DNA from 2 places in the Bradyrhizobium sp. UFLA03-84 genome. Region 2 is predicted to be linked to the other one. Evidence: riboswitches for the same ligand, from Rfam matches in the RefSeq annotation. Region 2 holds a riboswitch; the other holds the start of a gene.
What was found. A riboswitch is a leader RNA that binds a small molecule or an ion and turns the genes downstream of it on or off. The one in region 2 is predicted to bind glycine.
Positions count from the first base shown of each region.

Region 1: it holds a riboswitch for glycine, as region 2 does, so the genes downstream of both, gcvT (glycine cleavage system aminomethyltransferase GcvT) here and CK489_RS33320 (D-amino acid dehydrogenase) in region 2, are expected to answer to the same signal.

Region 1 covers NZ_NSJY01000017.1:295,675-300,251, forward strand. Annotated here, with positions in the region: gene alaS (alanine--tRNA ligase) at 1-404, opposite strand, end outside; glycine riboswitch at 606-700, shown strand; gene gcvT (glycine cleavage system aminomethyltransferase GcvT) at 840-1,985, shown strand; gene gcvH (glycine cleavage system protein GcvH) at 2,005-2,370, shown strand; gene gcvP (aminomethyl-transferring glycine dehydrogenase) at 2,393-4,577, shown strand, end outside.
Region 2 covers NZ_NSJY01000017.1:143,681-148,257, reverse strand. Annotated here, with positions in the region: gene CK489_RS33330 (ArgE/DapE family deacylase) at 1-357, opposite strand, end outside; gene CK489_RS33325 (hypothetical protein) at 354-539, opposite strand; gene CK489_RS33320 (D-amino acid dehydrogenase) at 666-1,973, opposite strand; glycine riboswitch at 2,043-2,156, opposite strand; glycine riboswitch at 2,160-2,266, opposite strand; gene CK489_RS33315 (M20/M25/M40 family metallo-hydrolase) at 2,353-3,483, opposite strand; gene CK489_RS33310 (ABC transporter substrate-binding protein) at 3,767-4,577, shown strand, end outside.

The DNA.
Region 1 (4,577 bases), 150 kb from region 2:
TCGTCGTCGGTGTGGTAGACGGTGACGAGCAGCTTGTCCTTCTTCAGCCCGAAATCCCTGGTGATCAGATTCCAGGCGAGCTCGATCGCGCGCTCCTTGAAGTAGTCGCCGAACGAGAAGTTGCCGAGCATCTCGAAGAAGGTGAGATGGCGCGCGGTGTAGCCGACATTGTCGAGGTCGTTATGCTTGCCGCCGGCGCGCACGCATTTCTGCGACGTCGTGGCGCGCTGATAGCCGCGCTTCTCGACGCCGGTGAAGACGTTCTTGAACTGCACCATGCCGGCATTGGTGAACATCAGGGTCGGGTCGTTGCGCGGCACCAGCGGCGACGACGCCACGATCTCGTGGCCGTTCTCCTTGAAGAAGTTCAGAAATGTCGACCTGATGTCGTTGACGCTGCTCATGTTCATCCAATCGGAAAAAGGGGCCGGCCAGCCGCAAAAAGGCGTCATTTTCCGGCCGAACGCTTTTAGACATTGCCAGCTGCGGTGTCCAGAAACTGTGCAGGCGGATCATGGGCTTGCCGCGGCAGCACAAAGCCCGTGGGATAGTTGCTGCAGCTGCGTTGACAGTCTTGGTGGCGCCGTGTTTTCTACCTACCTGTTACCCGTCACGTCGGGAGAGACCGGTCCCGCTTTGGGCCGGCGCCGAAGGAGCAACCGCCCCGGAAACTCTCAGGCAAAAGGACCGCGTGACGTCTGACATCTGGAAAGAGGCGCAGGGGTTCTCCCCGATGCGTCCGCCGACGGGATAATACTCTCAGGCACAGCGACAGATGGGGCTTTCTGCAGGTTTCTCAAGGGGAAATGGGTCCCCGCGGGAACCGCGAGGGCCCTGTGATGCTTGCGCACGAAAACTCCCCGCTGAAACAGACCCCGCTGCACGCCCTGCATCTGGCGCGCGGCGCCAAGATGGTGCCGTTCGCCGGCTACGACATGCCGGTGCAATACACGGCCGGCGTGCTCAAGGAGCATCTTCACACCCGCAAGGACGCCGGTCTGTTCGACGTCTCCCACATGGGCCAGCTCGTGCTGAAGGCCAAATCCGGCAAGGTCGGCGACGCGGCGCTCGCGCTGGAGAAGCTGGTGCCGCAGGACATCGTCGGCATCGCGCCGGGGCGGCAGCGCTACGCGCAGTTCACCAACGACGACGGCGGCCTGCTCGACGACCTGATGGTCGCGCATTTCGGCGATCATTTGTTCCTGGTGGTCAACGCCGCCTGCAAGGACGAGGACGAGGCGCATCTGCGCGCGCATCTCTCCGATACCTGCGAGATCGTGTCGCTGGCCGACCGCGCGCTGATCGCGCTGCAGGGGCCGAAAGCCGAATCGGCGCTGGCGAAACTTTGTGCAGATGTCAGTTCGATGAAATTCATGGACGCCGGCCCGCGTCGCGTCGCCGACATCGACTGTTTCGTCTCACGCTCCGGCTACACCGGCGAGGACGGTTTTGAGATTTCGGTGCCGGCCGACAAGGCCGAAGCCCTGGTCACTGCGCTGCTCGACAATCCCGACGTGCTGCCGATCGGCCTCGGCGCGCGCGACAGCCTGCGGCTGGAAGCCGGGCTCTGCCTCTACGGCCATGACATCGACACCACGACGACGCCGGTCGAAGGCGCGCTGGAATGGTCGGTGCAGAAGGTTCGCCGCAGCGGCGGCGCCCGCGCCGGCGGTTTTCCGGGCGCCGACAAGATCCTCACCCAATTCGCACAAGGCGCATCGCGCCGCCGCGTCGGCCTGAGGCCGGACGGCCGCGCGCCGGTGCGCGAAGGCGCCTTGCTGTTCGCCGATGCCGCCTCGACCGAACAGATCGGCAAGGTGACCTCGGGCGGCTTCGGCCCGAGCCTCAATGCGCCGGTTGCGATGGGCTATCTGCCGACCGCCCTCTCCGCCGCCGGCACCACCGTTTTCGCCGAGGTGCGCGGTCAGCGGCTGCCGCTGAAAGTCGCCGCCACGCCCTTCGTCCCCAATACCTACAAACGCTAAACGCTGAAGGATCGACCCTATGACGACGCTGTACACGTCCGACCACGAATGGCTCCGCATCGAGGGCGACGTCGCCACGATCGGGATCACCGACTACGCGCAGTCGCAGCTCGGCGACGTCGTGTTCGTCGAGCTGCCCAAGGTCGGCCGCAGCCTGAAGAAGGCCGAAGCCGCCGCCGTCGTCGAATCCGTCAAGGCTGCCTCCGACGTCTATGCGCCGATCACCGGCGAGGTGATCGAGGTCAACGAGGCGCTCGCGGCCGAGCCCGCGCTGGTCAATTCGGATGCCGCCGGCAAGGCCTGGTTCTTCAAGTTGAGGATCGCGGACAAGGGCGAGCTCGGCGGCCTGATGGACGAGGCCGCCTACGCCGCGCACACCGCCTAAAGGATCACCCGAGGATCAGCCCATGAACGCGCCCTTCAAGCCGATCAACGAAGCCGCCACCGATTTCGTCCGCCGCCACATCGGACCGTCGCCCCGCGACGTCAACGCGATGCTGGAAACGGTCGGCGCCGCGAGCCTGCAGGCGTTGATGAACGAGACGCTGCCGGGATCGATCCGCCAGAAGGCGCCGCTCGATCTCGGCCGCGCGCTGAGCGAAACCGAGGCGCTCACGCATATGAGCGAGCTCGCCGCCCAGAACCAGGTGTTCACCTCGCTGATCGGCCAGGGCTATTCCGGCACGATCCTGCCGGCGGTGATCCAGCGCAACATCCTTGAGAACCCGGCCTGGTACACGGCGTATACGCCGTATCAGCCCGAGATCAGCCAGGGCCGGCTCGAAGCCCTGTTCAACTTCCAGACCATGATCTGCGACCTGACCGGGCTTGACGTCGCCAACGCCTCGCTACTCGACGAGGCGACTGCGGCCGCCGAAGCGATGGCGCTCGCCGAGCGCCACTCGCAGGTCAAGGCGAAGGTGTTCTTCGTCGACAAGGAGGTGCATCCGCAAACGCTCGCCGTGATGCGCACGCGTGCCGCCCCGCTGGGCTGGGCGCTGCTGGTCGGCGATCCCCTGACCGAGCTCGACAAGGCCGACGTGCTCGGCGCGCTGCTGCAATATCCGGGCACCACGGGCGCGGTACGCGATCTCCGGCCGGCGATCGCATCGCTGCACACCAAGGGCGCGCTTGCGATCGTTGCCGCGGACCTCTTGTCGCTGACGCTGCTGACCTCGCCCGGCGAGCTCGGCGCCGACATCGCGATCGGCTCGGCGCAGCGGTTCGGCGTGCCGATGGGCTATGGCGGACCGCACGCCGCCTACATGGCGGTGCGCGACACGCTGAAGCGCTCGCTGCCCGGCCGCATCGTCGGCCTCTCTGTGGATTCGCGCGGCGCACCGGCCTATCGGCTGGCATTGCAGACCCGCGAGCAGCACATCCGCCGCGAGAAGGCGACCTCCAACATCTGCACCGCGCAGGTGCTGCTCGCCGTGATCGCCTCGATGTATGCGGTCTATCACGGCCCCGAAGGCCTCACCCATATCGCGCGCGGCGTGCACCGCCGCGCCACCGTGCTCGCCGCCGGCCTGCGCAAGCTCGGCTTTGCGCCGACCAGCGAGGCATTCTTCGATACCGTGACCGTCGAGGCCGGCGCGAAGCAGATCGAGATCGTCACGCGCGCGCAGGCGGAGCGGATCAATCTGCGCATCGGCGCGACCACGCTCGGCATCGCGCTCGACGAGACCACCACGCCGGAAACTGTCGAGGCGGTGTGGCGGGTGTTCGGCGGCAAGCTCAGCTTTGCCGAGATCGAAGCGGCCGCGCGCGAGGCGCTGCCGAAGGAGCTGCGGCGCAGCAGCGCCTTCCTCACCCATCCGGTGTTCAACACGCATCGCTCGGAAACCGAGCTGCTGCGCTACATGCGCAAGCTCAGCGACCGCGACCTTGCGCTCGACCGCGCGATGATCCCGCTCGGCTCCTGCACGATGAAGCTGAATGCCACGACCGAGATGATCCCGCTGACCTGGCCGGCGTTCGGCAATCTGCATCCGTTCGCGCCAGCCGATCAGGCCAAAGGCTATCACGCGCTGTTCAAGCGGCTGGAGCAATGGCTGTGCGACATCACCGGCTATGACGCGGTGTCGCTGCAGCCGAATTCCGGCGCGCAGGGCGAATATGCCGGCCTCCTTGCCATCCGTGGCTATCACCTCGCGCGCGGCGAGCCGCACCGCAAGGTGTGCCTGATCCCCTCCTCCGCGCACGGCACCAACCCGGCCTCGGCCGCGATGGTCGGCATGGAGGTCGTGGTGGTCGCCTGCGATGCGCGCGGCGACGTCGACGTCAACGATCTCCGTGCCAAGGCGGAGAAGCATTCGGCCAATCTCGCCGCCGTGATGATCACCTATCCGTCGACCCACGGCGTGTTCGAGGAGCATATCAGCGAGATCTGCGACATCGTGCATGCGCATGGCGGCCAGGTCTATCTCGACGGCGCCAACATGAATGCGCAGGTTGGCCTCTCGCGGCCCGGCGATTACGGCGCCGATGTCAGCCATCTCAATTTGCACAAGACCTTCTGCATCCCGCATGGCGGCGGCGGCCCCGGCATGGGCCCGATCGGCGTCAAGGCGCATCTTGCGCCCTATCTGC
Region 2 (4,577 bases):
AGCGGGCCCTTCCGGCACCACGTCGATATGACCTTGCAGGATCAGGCTGCGGCCGCTGCCTTTGCTGTTGAGCGTCGCAACCACCTGCTGCGATCCGGCCAGATCGATGCCGTCCATCGGTGCAGCCTTCGGATGGCTCATCAGGTTGACGTCCGCAAGGCTGAACGCGTCGACGTCGTAGCGGCGCTTGGCGAATTGCTCGGCCAGCCAATGCTGCTGCGGCGCTTCGTGTCCGCGCAGGCTGCGGAATTGCACCATGCGCGACAGGAACGCGATCTGATCGTCGAAGTTTCGATCGACGGCCGCGCACAGCTCGGCGGCAATCTGATCCGGCTTGGTCAACGTCCCGGTTGTCATGTCGCGCCTTTCGTGGAGCCTTGAGCGTTGAGCGTTTCGGAAAGGCGGCGCAGTGAGCCGACGCGCGTGCCGGTGGCGAGGTTGCGTGTCGGTCGATCGAAGAGATTGCCGCCGGCACACATGCCGACCGGAATGCCGCGCCGGGCCGCATTGCCATGCGTGCCCGTGACCCCAATGCGCATTGTCCCCTCCCGCGCTGAAGCGCTTTTCCCCATTACGACGCTAATCGTTGTCACGCGACGATTCCCAGCGAATCCCGACTTGGACACACGCAAATACGCACATATTCTTCCTCTCCGGTCGGATAATTAGGGGAAAGCTGCGCGGGCAGGCTCGGTCGCACCGACCTGCGATGGCACCATTGAAGGCGTGTCGAGGTCGCGCCAGTCATCGATCGCACCCGCGATCATCTGTGCCGTCGCGGCCGACAGCGTCCAGCCGAGATGACCGTGGCCGGTGTTGTAGAACACGCCAGGAATCCGCCCCGCGCGCACCACCGGCATCATGTTCGGCATCATCGGGCGCAGGCCGGCCCATGGCATGACCTTCGAGGTGTCGATACCAGGAAAATGATGCCGCACCCAATCCACCAGCGGCTGGATGCGGTCGGCCCTGATATCGCGGTTGAAGCCGTTGAACTCGGCGGTGCCGGCGACGCGGAAGCGGTCGGCGCCGAGCCGGCTGGTGACGATTTTTGCTGCTTCATCGAGCAGGCTGACGGTTGGCGCTGCATCCCGGCTTTGCGGCGCATCGAGCTGCACGGTGATCGAGTAGCCCTTCACCGGATAGACGTTGACGCGGTCGTTGAGCAGGCTTGCGAAGTGGCGGCTTGCCACGCCGGCGCAAACGACAATTCCGTCCGCTTGAAGTTCATGTCGTGTCACGACATCAGCATCATGGGAGGCGGCATCGTTCCAGCCGATGCGGAAACCGCCGTAGCTGCGCGCGATGGTGTCGACATCGGCCTCATGGACGAAGGTCGCGCCGCGGCGGGCGCAGGCGTCGGCGAGGCCGCGCGTGAATTTGTGGATATCGCCGGTCGCATCCGAGGGCGTGAAGAAGCCGCCATAGCAGGCCGTCTGCAGCGCGGGTTCGATGCTGCGGATTTCGTCCGGCGTCACCGGCCGGCGGTCGAGCCCACCCTGTTGCAGCAACGTGTTGACGCGCAGGCCGGCCTCGAAGCCGGCCTTGTCGTGATAGACGTGAAGGATGCCGCGGCGCTCAAGATCGAAGGCGATGTTCTCGCGCTGTGCGATCGAGAACAGGTGCTTGCGCGCTTCGATTGCGAGCTTTGTGGTCTCGATGGTGTTGCTGCGATAGCGCGTGATGCCGCCGACGAACTCGCCGATCCACGAATATTTGTGCCAGCTCGGCTTCGGGTTCATCAGCAGCGGCGCGTCGCTTCGGAGCATCCAGCGCAGCCCCTTCAGAATGGTCGCGGCGCTGTTCCACACCTCCGCATTGCTGGCGGAAAGCTGTCCGCCGTTGGCGAACGAGGTTTCCATGGCGGCGTAGCGATGCCTGTCGAGGACAGTCACCCGGTAGCCGCGTTCGAGCAGGGCATAGGCCGTCGTTACGCCGGTGATGCCGGCGCCAATGATCGCAATGTGTCGCATGATGGTCTTCAGGCTCCCGTGTTGTTAGAGTCGCCGAACCGCCGGTGAAACCGGCTGTTTCAGCGCCCCATCTGTCACGGTACCTGAGAGCTTGATCCGCATCGGGCCTCGGCCAGATGCGAACTATCCCCTTCGGTGGACGTCACGGCCCTTGATGTGCGGTCGTGTCGTCTCTCTCCAGATCGTCCTGACGATACAGTCCTTTTGCCTGAGAGTTTCCGGGGCGGTTGCTCCGTCGGCGCCGAAGCTGACAACACGAATGTTGTCGCTCCGATCTCTCCCGCATCGTCGAGTTGGACGGCCGGACCGTAGGCGAAGCCTCAAAATTGGACAAGGCTAAATTTCGGTCCGGCAGTGCCAACGTGTTGTGCAGTGCAAATCAGTCCAGTGTCGCGAGCAGTGCCGCCATCAGGCGGCCGCGGTCGGCGAGACTGTCAACTTCAATGTGTTCGTTGAGCGTATGCGCATCGGCGCCGCGAACCCCGAGGCCGTCGAGGGTCGGGATGCCCATCGCGCCGGTGAAGTTGCCGTCCGATCCGCCGCCGGCGCTGCCGTGCGGCAGATCGAGGCCCATCGCCGCTGCGAGGCCTTTTGCCTTTTCATACAGCGCCATGGTGCCGGCATCCGGCTCCCACACCGGGCGGGTGACGCCGCGCGTTACCCTGAACGTCACGTCATTGGCGGTGCCCGACAGCGCCAGCATGCGCTCGACGCCGCGGTCGAGATCGGCCTGCCGCTTGGCCATGCTGAGCGCTTCGCCGGTGCAGGTCGTCGCGACGCAATTGACCCACTGGCCGCCGTGCACGATGCCGACCGAGAAGGTGCAGTCCTCGGTGGTCATGCCGTCGATGGCGATGATCTGCCGGGCCATTTCCCGGATCGCGGAACGGCCGGACGACAGCGTCGCGCCGGCATGGCTCGGCTTGCCGATGGCTTCGAGATTGAAGCGTGCGATCGCGTAGCGGCCGGTGACGACGCCGTTGTTGGGCCGGCCGGGCTCCGGCACCAGCACATATTTGTTGCGCGCGGCTTCGGCCTCGATGATGTCGCGCGTCGACGGCGTGCCGACCTCTTCATCGGGCGTGAACAGCACGGTGATCGGCAGCGGCGTGGTGAAGGAGGCGCGCGCCAATTGCCTGATCGCCTCGATCGACAAATAGTTGCCGCCCTTCATGTCGAAGATGCCCGGCCCGAAGCACTTGTTGCCTTCGCGCCGCCATTTCAGCTTCTCGATGGTGCCGACGGGGTGCACGGTGTCCAGGTGGCCGGCGATCAGGATGCCGGGCTGGCCTTGCTTCGGATGCGGAAAACGGGCGCGGACGCAGCCTGCGAAGCCCTGGCGTCCCGCGATGCGTTCGATCGTCGCACCCATGATCGCCATCTCGCGCGCGGCGAGATCGAGCATGCGCTCGACCGCGCGCGCGTCCCAGGTCGGGCTTTCGCATTCCACCCAGCTGCGCAGTCCCTGCAACATCGCTTCGGAATCAAAAGGAAGATTGGCGGGGTTCATGACTTCTCTCTCTTCTTGTTTTGCTTGTTGTCTTGTTCGCGCCGATACGCGTTCGCGTATTATACGAAAGGCTCGGGCGAGGACTTTGTAAAGTCAAATGCGCCGAACTTGTCGTTCATTCGTTCGTATACGTTTGATCCTGCCCGAAACCGATTGACGCGCTTGGCGCTTGATGCAAGTCTCGATTTCACAAGCCATACAGCATGTTAGTTCGCCTAAATATCGAACCGCATGCATAACGAATAAGCCGGCTTTGACCAGTTACACGTCAGGAGAGATTTCCATGTTCCCTATCTCGCGTTGGAAGCGTCGCACGCTAGCGGCGGCATTTGCGGCGGTCGCGCTGTCGTTCGCGCCGCAGGAGTTGTCGTTCACCCAACAGGCCATGGCCGCGGACAAGACCATCACTGCGGTGATGCATTCGGATCTGCGCGTCATCGATCCGATCCTGACCACGGCCTACATCACGCGCGATCATGGCTACATGGTCTACGACACGCTGGTGGCGACCGATTCCAACTTCAAGATCCAGCCGCAGATGGCGGACTGGAAGGTGTCCGACGACAAGCTCACCTACACGTTCACGCTGCGCGACGGCCTGAAGTGGCATGACGGCGCGCCGGTGACCGCCGAAGACTGCGTCGCGTCGCTGAAGCGCTGGGCCAAGGTCGACGGCATGGGCCAGAAGCTGATGGACTTCACCGCGAGCCTCGAAGCCACCGATGCCAAGACGATTACGCTGAAGCTGAAGGAGCCCTACGGCCTGGTGCTGGATTCGATCGGCAAGCCGTCGTCGCGCGTCGCCTTCATGATGCCGAAGCGGCTCGCCGAAACGCCGCCGGACAAGCCGATTCCGGAACAGATCGGTTCGGGCCCCTTCAAATTCGTCCAGGCGGAATTCCAGCCGGGCGTGAAGGCGGTCTACGTCAAGAACAAGGACTACGTGCCGCGCAAGGAGCCGGCGAGCTGGACCGCGGGCGGCAAGGTCGTGAAGGTCGACCGCGTCGAGTGGGTCACGATGGCCGATGCGCAGACCGCGATGAACGCGCTGCAGTCCGGCGATATCGATTTCTTGGAGAACCCGTCGTTCGACA